DNA from 2 places in the Neobacillus sp. S1115 genome. Region 1 is predicted to be linked to the other one. Evidence: riboswitches for the same ligand, from Rfam matches in the RefSeq annotation. Region 1 holds a riboswitch; the other holds the start of a gene.
The links. Region 1 has a riboswitch for cobalamin ahead of ACZ5B7_RS19705 (ribonucleoside-diphosphate reductase subunit alpha). Riboswitches for the same ligand answer to the same signal wherever they lie in the genome.
Positions count from the first base shown of each region.

Region 1 (4,217 bases):
ATTAATAGACGATAGATTACATACCACGAAATCACCAGGTTTTCGAACAATTACTATATTTCCTTCCTGATCCTGGTATTCGTTAACAATTTTCGTCGCCGACATATTTTGCGTGATTTCCGTACAAAGGTTGCTGCAGAAAATCGAGGTGCGGCCCTTTCCTAATAAATGTTTATTGGGATTTTGCCGGTTGACCTCATCCCGGTAAAACATATACGGGGTCCCCGTTTCCAATTGCACCATCATGATTCGCGCCATTATATCCATAGCCCTATACGTTTTTCGCGGCAGTAACGGATGGTTAACAGCTTCTTCATATTTCTCCGTAAAATATTTCCGGTCAATTTCATCGTAAAAATCCTCTATCCCTAGGGGATTTCCATCGGCATCTTTCCAGCCCATCACCTGCTTCACTTGATGAGGACAAAAGGTATGCCACTCGCCGATGCTTCTGCCAGTGCCATCAGTCTCCTGCAGTTTTTCCATAAAAAGATCCGGCACGCAGACACCTGTAAAAATATCATGTGCTTTCCGGCGTTCGTCCCCATTGTTCGTTTTCAAATCCAGGAACCCGTTCATTAGATCCTTGTGAAACAAATCCAAGTAAACAGCAATTGCCCCCTGGCGCTGGCCTAATTGATCAACACTGACGGCGGTATCGTTGACCAATTTAACCCATGGTACGACACCGGAGGAATTACCCTTGAACTTTTTAATGTCTGAGCCTAATGCCCTCACCTTCCCAAAGTAAATCCCAATCCCGCCGCCATCTTTGCTTAACCGGGCAATGTCCCAGTTATTTAAATAGATGCCATCAAGGGAATCGTCCACCGTATCAATGAAGCAGGAGGACAGCTGACCAAAGCTTTTTCCGGCATTCGCCAAGGTGGGGGTGGCAACAGTCATATATAAATTACTCAATGCCCAGTAAGCTTCTTTTACCAGTTTTATCCTCACGCCCTTTTTCTCGTATTTCATGATTGTCATGGCAATGATCATGAAACGTTCCTGCGGTAGTTCGAAAATGTTTCGATTATGGTCCCGGGCAAGATAACGGTCTGCCAATAGGAATAACCCTATGTAATTAAATAACTCATCCCGGTCAGGATTAATCTCTTTCGCTAATTCCTCTATTTCCTCTTTCGTATATAAATTTAATAGGTCACTAGAATAAATCCCAATACTACTTAAATGTATAATTAAGCCGTGTAGATCCCCATATTTTAGTGAAGAATCATAGCCTCTATTCTCCGCTGCATTAATATAGAGTTCATACAGATATAAGCGGGCCGCAACAAAAGTCCAATCCGGCTGGTCCATTGCAATTTTGTTAACTGCATATAATAATCCCTGCTGATTTGCCTCCTCTTTTGACATATCTAGCTCCATAATTTGTTTTTCCAGCCCCGTTGTATCCAGCTTGTATTTCATCGAAACTTCCTTAATCGATTCTAATACTTCGTATAAATCTGATTTTTCCTGTGTGGTCATGGTTTTCCCCCTATAAATAAAAAATCCGCTTCGGGGGGATCCGAGCGGATGAAACGAGCAAACAACAAAAAAAGAAAAAGGAAACCATGCCTTCTTTTCTGTCGCCGTCGTTTCCTCTTCTCAATCCCCGAAGAAGTTGAAACATCTTAAGAAAGACAGGTCTCCTGACTTATGCATCCCTCTACTCTAAGCCCTTCCCATATAAGCACCTATTTTCATAAGCATTCTTATACAGTGGTTTGCTCATTTCGTCAGCATTTACAGTTGCGGGGGCAGTTCCGGCATCACACCGGATTCCCTATTAAGCCGTATTCGGCGTCTCTCTTTAAGGCTAACACAATATATAGTTTTTAGTTTTGTAAACAAAACAATATATAGAAAAACTAATATAAATATTAGTACAAGCTCATTTTTTGGTCAAGTATTATTTTCCATCAACGACAACATTTGGCTCTACTGAAATATCGATACTTGGCCGTAATGTCTGAGAAATAAAGCAAGCTTTTTCTGCTCGGACTGCAATCTCTAGCAATTTTTCTGGAGAGATCCCCGAGTCACTATTAATATAAAAAACTGGACGATGGATAATTTGTTTAAACTTCAATTTGCCATCCTCCCTGTCAACTACACCCTCAGAAACAACCTCGAGTTTTTCTAGCTCAATTTTACGATTCCCCAGCATCGCCCCTAGTGTAATCATATAACAATTATTGGAAGAAGAAATAAGCAGCTCCTCCGGATTTGACCCGATTCCTGGACCCTCCATATCCGCCGGTGCGGAGACAGTAATATCAAGCCCGCCTCCTTGAATATGCCCCTTCCCATTCCGATCTCCCTGCCAGCTGCCATTTACTTTAAAGTGAAAACTTTCCATTTTGCAAATACCCCTTTAACATTTTTTATGAAACCATCCTTTTTAACCTTTCAACAAAAATTCCTAAAACCCTGCAAAAAATGACAAAAAGGAATCTTACATTTTCAATGTAAAATTCCTCCATTCTTCCCTTTAATGTGCATGGTGATTATGATGGCGGTGGAACATTTGATGATTGGAATCCACTGCCATGATCAAAACTCCTAAGCCCATCTCCACAATCCCAACAATCATTAAAATCGGCAATAAACCGCTTCCTGTACCAATCCAATAGACTTGGGCCACAATAAACAGGACGAGTGCCAAGCCAAGCAGCAAGGTCGCTGCTCCTGCGAACCGATGAAGCTTAAATGCTAGAATTGCCGCCAATAAACTTCCTACTCCAATCACTGTCAACAAAACGATACCGGGAATGAGATAGTCCCTGAACGGAGTATTTTTCAAGAGCTCAACTGATAGCTTGAAACCATCTCCATCGGGCGCCACAATCAGCCCCAGTCCAACCGTAATTGCCGCAATCCCGACCAATGTCAACACTGTTCCGGCCATGTTCGATAAAAACTTCGTTTTGTCCATTTTCTCCATCTTCTTTCGTTTTGATTTGGAAAAATCGTATGGCGAATCAAAATGGAGTATTTTTCCTACTTTTATTTTACACTTATATTTGAAAAATCGGAATATTAGCTAGACATACGACGCAAAAAGTTCTTAATTTAAAAGATAACCTCATCCGACTTCACAACGGCAATCTTGTGTTCAGGAGTCTTCACTCCTCTCAGGGTATGATTATGATGATTTATTACCTGCTCGGCAGAAAAAACTGCGTCAACAGTGGTATGACCGTCCTCAATTAATGTAACATCAAAACCTTGTGACAAGGCTGAACGGCACGTCGTATCAATGCAGAATTCTGTTCTCACACCGACTACAACAAGGTTGGTCACACCGCGATTTTGCAACTCCTCTTGTAAATCCGTTTGATAAAAAGAATCCGCCGCCCGTTTGTGGATCACAACATCCTGCTCGCGGGGAGTAATCCCCGGAGCAAACTTCCAAAACTGTGTTCCCCTTGCCAGCAAATCACCCTCCGGACCTTCAAACTGAATGTAAAAAACAGGGACATTTTCTCTTTCCGCTTTAGCAATCATCTTTTGTATCACGGAAAACGTTTCATCCTTTTTATAAGTCCCCCAAAGCGGACCTAACTGAACGTCTATAACCAGTAATGATGATTTTCCTTCTCCCATTAATCCATTCCCCTTTCAGCGAATTTTTTAATTGCCCCCACTAATTTTACATCTTTTTTCCATAAAATCCGTACAAATAAGATAATAAAAAAGCGCAAATATCCCGCAAGATATTTGCACTTTTTACCTATTTCCCGTCCACAATTTCCTTTAATATCTCATACGACCGTTTTTGTTTTTCAACATCATAAATATAGGTAACAGCCATAAGTTCATCCACATTATATTTTTCCTGAAATGCTGACAACTGCTCCCGGACGGTCTCTTTACTTCCCAACATCGTCATTCTGGACATGGACATCACCATTTCCTTCTCCATTGGAGTCCAAATTTGTTCCATATTTTCAACCGGCGGCTGCAATGGCATGCGGGAACCGCGAACAACATTTAGGGAAAATTGCCGCATCGTAGTTGATAAGAAACTTGCTTCCTCGTCTGTTGCTGCAGCAACCACGTTTAAACAAACCATCATGTATGGCTGATCCAAATACTCAGACGGCTGGAACCGGCTGCGATAAATCGAAATCGCATCCTCCATGTATCTTGGCGCAAAATGGGAGGCAAAAACATATGGAAGTCCCAGACTTGCCGCTAAGTAAGCAGAA
Region 1 covers NZ_AP038275.1:4,073,978-4,078,194, forward strand. The annotation lists gene ACZ5B7_RS19705 (ribonucleoside-diphosphate reductase subunit alpha) at 1-1,491, opposite strand, end outside; cobalamin riboswitch at 1,629-1,829, opposite strand; gene ACZ5B7_RS19710 (OsmC family protein) at 1,916-2,365, opposite strand; gene ACZ5B7_RS19715 (hypothetical protein) at 2,498-2,941, opposite strand; gene ACZ5B7_RS19720 (cysteine hydrolase family protein) at 3,079-3,612, opposite strand; gene ACZ5B7_RS19725 (LLM class flavin-dependent oxidoreductase) at 3,740-4,217, opposite strand, start outside.

Region 2 (4,217 bases), 650 kb from region 1:
AATCTCCGTTGGGCTAAGTAATGTACGGGCAAACGTATCTGCCCAAAGGACATATATTGCACCGAAAATCACCGACAACGGCAGTAATAATCGGTAATCCGGCCCAACGATAAGACGCACTAAGTGTGGAACGACAAGTCCGACAAAACCAATCGTTCCTACGATTGACACTGCAGCAGAAGTGATTAAGGTGGAAACGACCAACACAACGAGCCGTGTCCGTTTAATGTTGACACCCAAATGTGCTGCCTGCCGCTCTCCTAATGCAAATAAATTTAATGTACGTCCATATGACATCAACACCACTATCCCAATTGCTAAATAAGGCATGAGTACAAAGGTAAATGACCAACCTCTTAAGGCTAAACTCCCCATCAGCCAAAAGACGATTTCATTCACCACTTGATCGGACAGTGACACCATAAAGGAAACAAGTGACCCAAGAAAAGCAGAAACGACAACCCCAGATAAAATGATGGTTTCTAGTTTAAACTTTCCATGTACATTTGCTAAACGGAGGACAACAAGCAAACTAATCAGCCCTGTCACAAATGCAACCAATGGTATCGTCCAAATACCAAATAAACTAGTATGAAAACCGAATAAAATGATGAAAGCAGCACCTACCGCCGACCCAGATGCTACCCCTAATGTATAGGGATCAGCTAACGGGTTGCGTAACACCCCTTGAAAGCCAGCACCAGCAAGTGATAAGCACGCTCCAACAAGAATGGCAAGAAAAACCCGTGGCAATCGAACTTTTAAGATGATTTGCTCAGCTGATTCAGGCCAGTTGGAATCTATGAGACTATGTAAAAAAGGCAGCTGGTGTAAGAGAATTCCCCAAACTTGCGAAAGCGGCAAATTAGCAGAACCAAGCGATAAACTAATAACCCCTGAGAAAAGAAGGAGAACGAAACCCGCTCCCCCCCATATCGCTAATCTTCTTTTCATTTCTTAAACGATTCCGGATAAATGGCTTCGGCAATTTGCTTCAGTGCATCTGTTATTCTTGGTCCGGGTCTGGACATAATATTTCCTTCGATCCCCGTAAGGCGACCTTCTTGAATGGCTGTAATCTTATCCCAGCCGCTTCTAGATTTAATTAATTCCTCTAACGGTTTGCCAGACTTATCATCAACAACATTTGCGGAATACAGAATGACATCCGGGTTATCCTGAATGATCTTCTCTTCGTTAATTGCATTCCAGCCTTTCATATCTGAGGCAATGTTAACACCGCCAGCCATCGTAATCAGCTCATCCATAAATTCACCCTTGCCAACCGTCCAGCCTGGAGAAAATTCAATATAGACTTTTTTCTTATCTTCTTCCTTAATTTTTGCAGCAGCTTCTGTTACTGTGCGAATATCATCCTTCATTTGTGCCACGAGTTCTTCTGCTTTTTCTTGAGTATCTGTAATGATACCAATTTGGATAATATTATTTAAAATATCCTCCAGCTTTTTCGGCTCAGTTTTATATAACTTAAGGTCTAAACCACGAAATTTCTCAGCAATATCATTTTTCATTGAGATGCCACCGATTACTAAATCCGGATTAGCCGCCATAATGGCTTCCTCATTTGGCTTTGTCACCCCGCCTACTTTTGGCTTTGTCGTTGCTTCTTTAGGGTAATCATCAAAATCAGATACACCGTAAATTTTATCGCCCAGGCCTAGAGCGAAAAGAATTTCTGTCTCCGAAGGAGAGGTGGAAACAATGCGTTCCGGCGCCTTATCAAAAGTTATTTCAGTACCCGTTGCATCCTTCACTGTAAGCGGATAAACGGTTGCTTTGTCTGTTACCTCCTTCGTTGCTGTTTCGGATTTTCGGTTTTTATCTGCACCTGAAGATTCTTTTGTTGTCCCACATGCGCTGATCGTCACCATCATTAATACAGTCAAAATTAATGCCAAAAACTTTCTCATTACTCAATTCTCTTCCCTTCGTTAATAGTTCGAGATGAGCTTGATATCTTGAAGTCTTTCCCATAACAACGAAAAAGCCCTGCTTCCATTCGGAAACAGGGCGCGCGAAAATCAGAAAAAATAAACATATTTATACTGATTATGCCGATCCTTTTCCGCGAAGGATTTCGTTGGCAAGCTTAATAGGCAGGTTTCCTGGCTTACGGGTAACATGACTTCCTCTCCTTCCCATTCCTTAACTGGAACAGTGGTACTGCGAGGTTATCCCCGAATAACAGTGGCGGGACCGCGCCGGATTCACACCGGCTTCCCTTTTAACCTTATCCAATGATAAGGCACCTACTAGCTATGTCAGATTCAATTGGTCAAGCAAATTACTCAACTAGTATTATAGCAAATACTTCATGATTAGCAAATATTTGGTTTAGGGATAAAGGAAAAGACCATGCTTACTAATTAAGAAAGGGGGGCATATTTACTTCCTTCTATCATCGATTTAGGAAAAGATATTCCTCATTAAATTAACATAATATAATTATTGATTTAGGAAATAACGACAAACTGAGTCCAGTAAGCTGAACTCAGTTTGTCGTGTCTATCTAATGATTAGTTTGTGAGGACATAATCGTTAAATTCTTTAACATCTTCCGTTAACACGTCTGATTGCAGCAAGGTGCCGCAGGAAGGACAAATTGCTTCGTGTAGTTCAGCCTTCCCAGATTCCCTGGGCTGGACATAAATCCCCAGTTCAGACATTGTTTCCACTAAATCAGCTTTTCGCTGTACGGCTCCTTCCTTCCAGTTCATATTGCTTTCGGACAGTTCATGATCGCAGAAGTTACAAGAAACTAATTTTTTGCCTGCTTTATTGACAAATTTTAACGGAACCTTTAATTTCTCCTGTTCAGAGACCTCAACTTCAGGATTTCGGCCGATCCGGTCACGACGAATGGAGCGGCGTTTTTCATGGCTTGCCTCTAAGTCAACTCTTCGTTCAGATGCATTCCAGATTACTCCATACGCTTTTTCAGCCAGATCAGGGGTAATATATCCATCCTGTAAATCTTTTTCCACCTTTTCAATCGGACGCAATAACGGATCTCCGATTCCGGCCCCACCGCCTGTCACTTGCTTAAACACTGCCTTTGGACCAAGAGGCATTCCGGCAATATGGTTGGGAAGGGTCGTATAATTGGTAAGCTCATTAGGAATTGGCAGACGTCCATGTTCGGCAATGAACTGGTTGATATCAAATTCATCAATCTTATTAAAGGAACTCGTTCCACCCGGGTATCCGCCCAGAGTGCCATGTGCAGGCATTTCGGCACAGGCGTTTTCAATGGTACCGAGTAATCCTTGATTGTTGTACGGCATCCAGGCATAATCCATTCCCTGACCGCCGCGATGATATCCGGGACCTCCGGAATTCACGTTAATTTTTCGGTAAAAATAAAACATCGGGTACAGCCCTTCATTTGTTTCCACATCAGGAATTCCATTATTCTGCTGCATTTCAAATGCGCCAATATCCAGTCCATCGCAGGTAGCCTGGGCACCCACACCGCCAGAACCGCAATCAAATGCAGGAAACGCTGTATACTGGCCATATTGATCCAACCCGACCCAAGAATTCCCCGGCCAATTGTTGTGACCAATCGCAGCAACCCGGTTCCTCAGCCAAGGATTTTCGCTGAGCTGCAACGCTTTAAAAATTCCCTCGTAAAAAGCTTTACCCGCTTTTCCTGTTGTTTCCATGTGCCCGCACGAAACAGGAGCCGGGATCACAGGGTTTACAATCGTTCCAGGCGGTCCGAGTTCAATTGTGAGCGGTCGCAACATTCCTGCATTGACCGGAATATCACAGCCAATGGTCATCGCAATGACGCCATACAAACCTCCATAAATAGCACCTGGTCCCGCATTGATAAACCCATCTGCCTGTGGGGAGGATCCACTTAAATCAACATGGAGGTGATCTTCTTCCACTGTTAATTTACATTCCACCGGATAGAGATTATCCGCTCCATGGCCATCGTACTCCACCCATTCTTTTGTGTGATAAACTCCATTTGGAATATCCCGGATGCGTTTGCGAATCGTTTGTTCGGCTAAATCCTTGTTAATTTCACAATACCGCTTGTAATCCTCTAAACCGTATTTATCGATCAGCGCATTAACCCTTCGTTCGGCGGTAATATTGGCGGCGATTAAACTTTTCACATCATTAATGACAGGGATTGGAAGGCGAACATTGTTCATCAGGATCCTTTGGATATCCCGATTCAT
Region 2 covers NZ_AP038275.1:3,425,669-3,429,885, forward strand. The annotation lists gene ACZ5B7_RS16585 (FecCD family ABC transporter permease) at 1-954, opposite strand, end outside; gene ACZ5B7_RS16590 (ABC transporter substrate-binding protein) at 951-1,931, opposite strand; cobalamin riboswitch at 2,100-2,289, opposite strand; gene ACZ5B7_RS16595 (hydantoinase B/oxoprolinase family protein) at 2,538-4,217, opposite strand, start outside.
Region 2: it holds a riboswitch for cobalamin, as region 1 does, so the genes downstream of both, ACZ5B7_RS16590 (ABC transporter substrate-binding protein) here and ACZ5B7_RS19705 (ribonucleoside-diphosphate reductase subunit alpha) in region 1, are expected to answer to the same signal.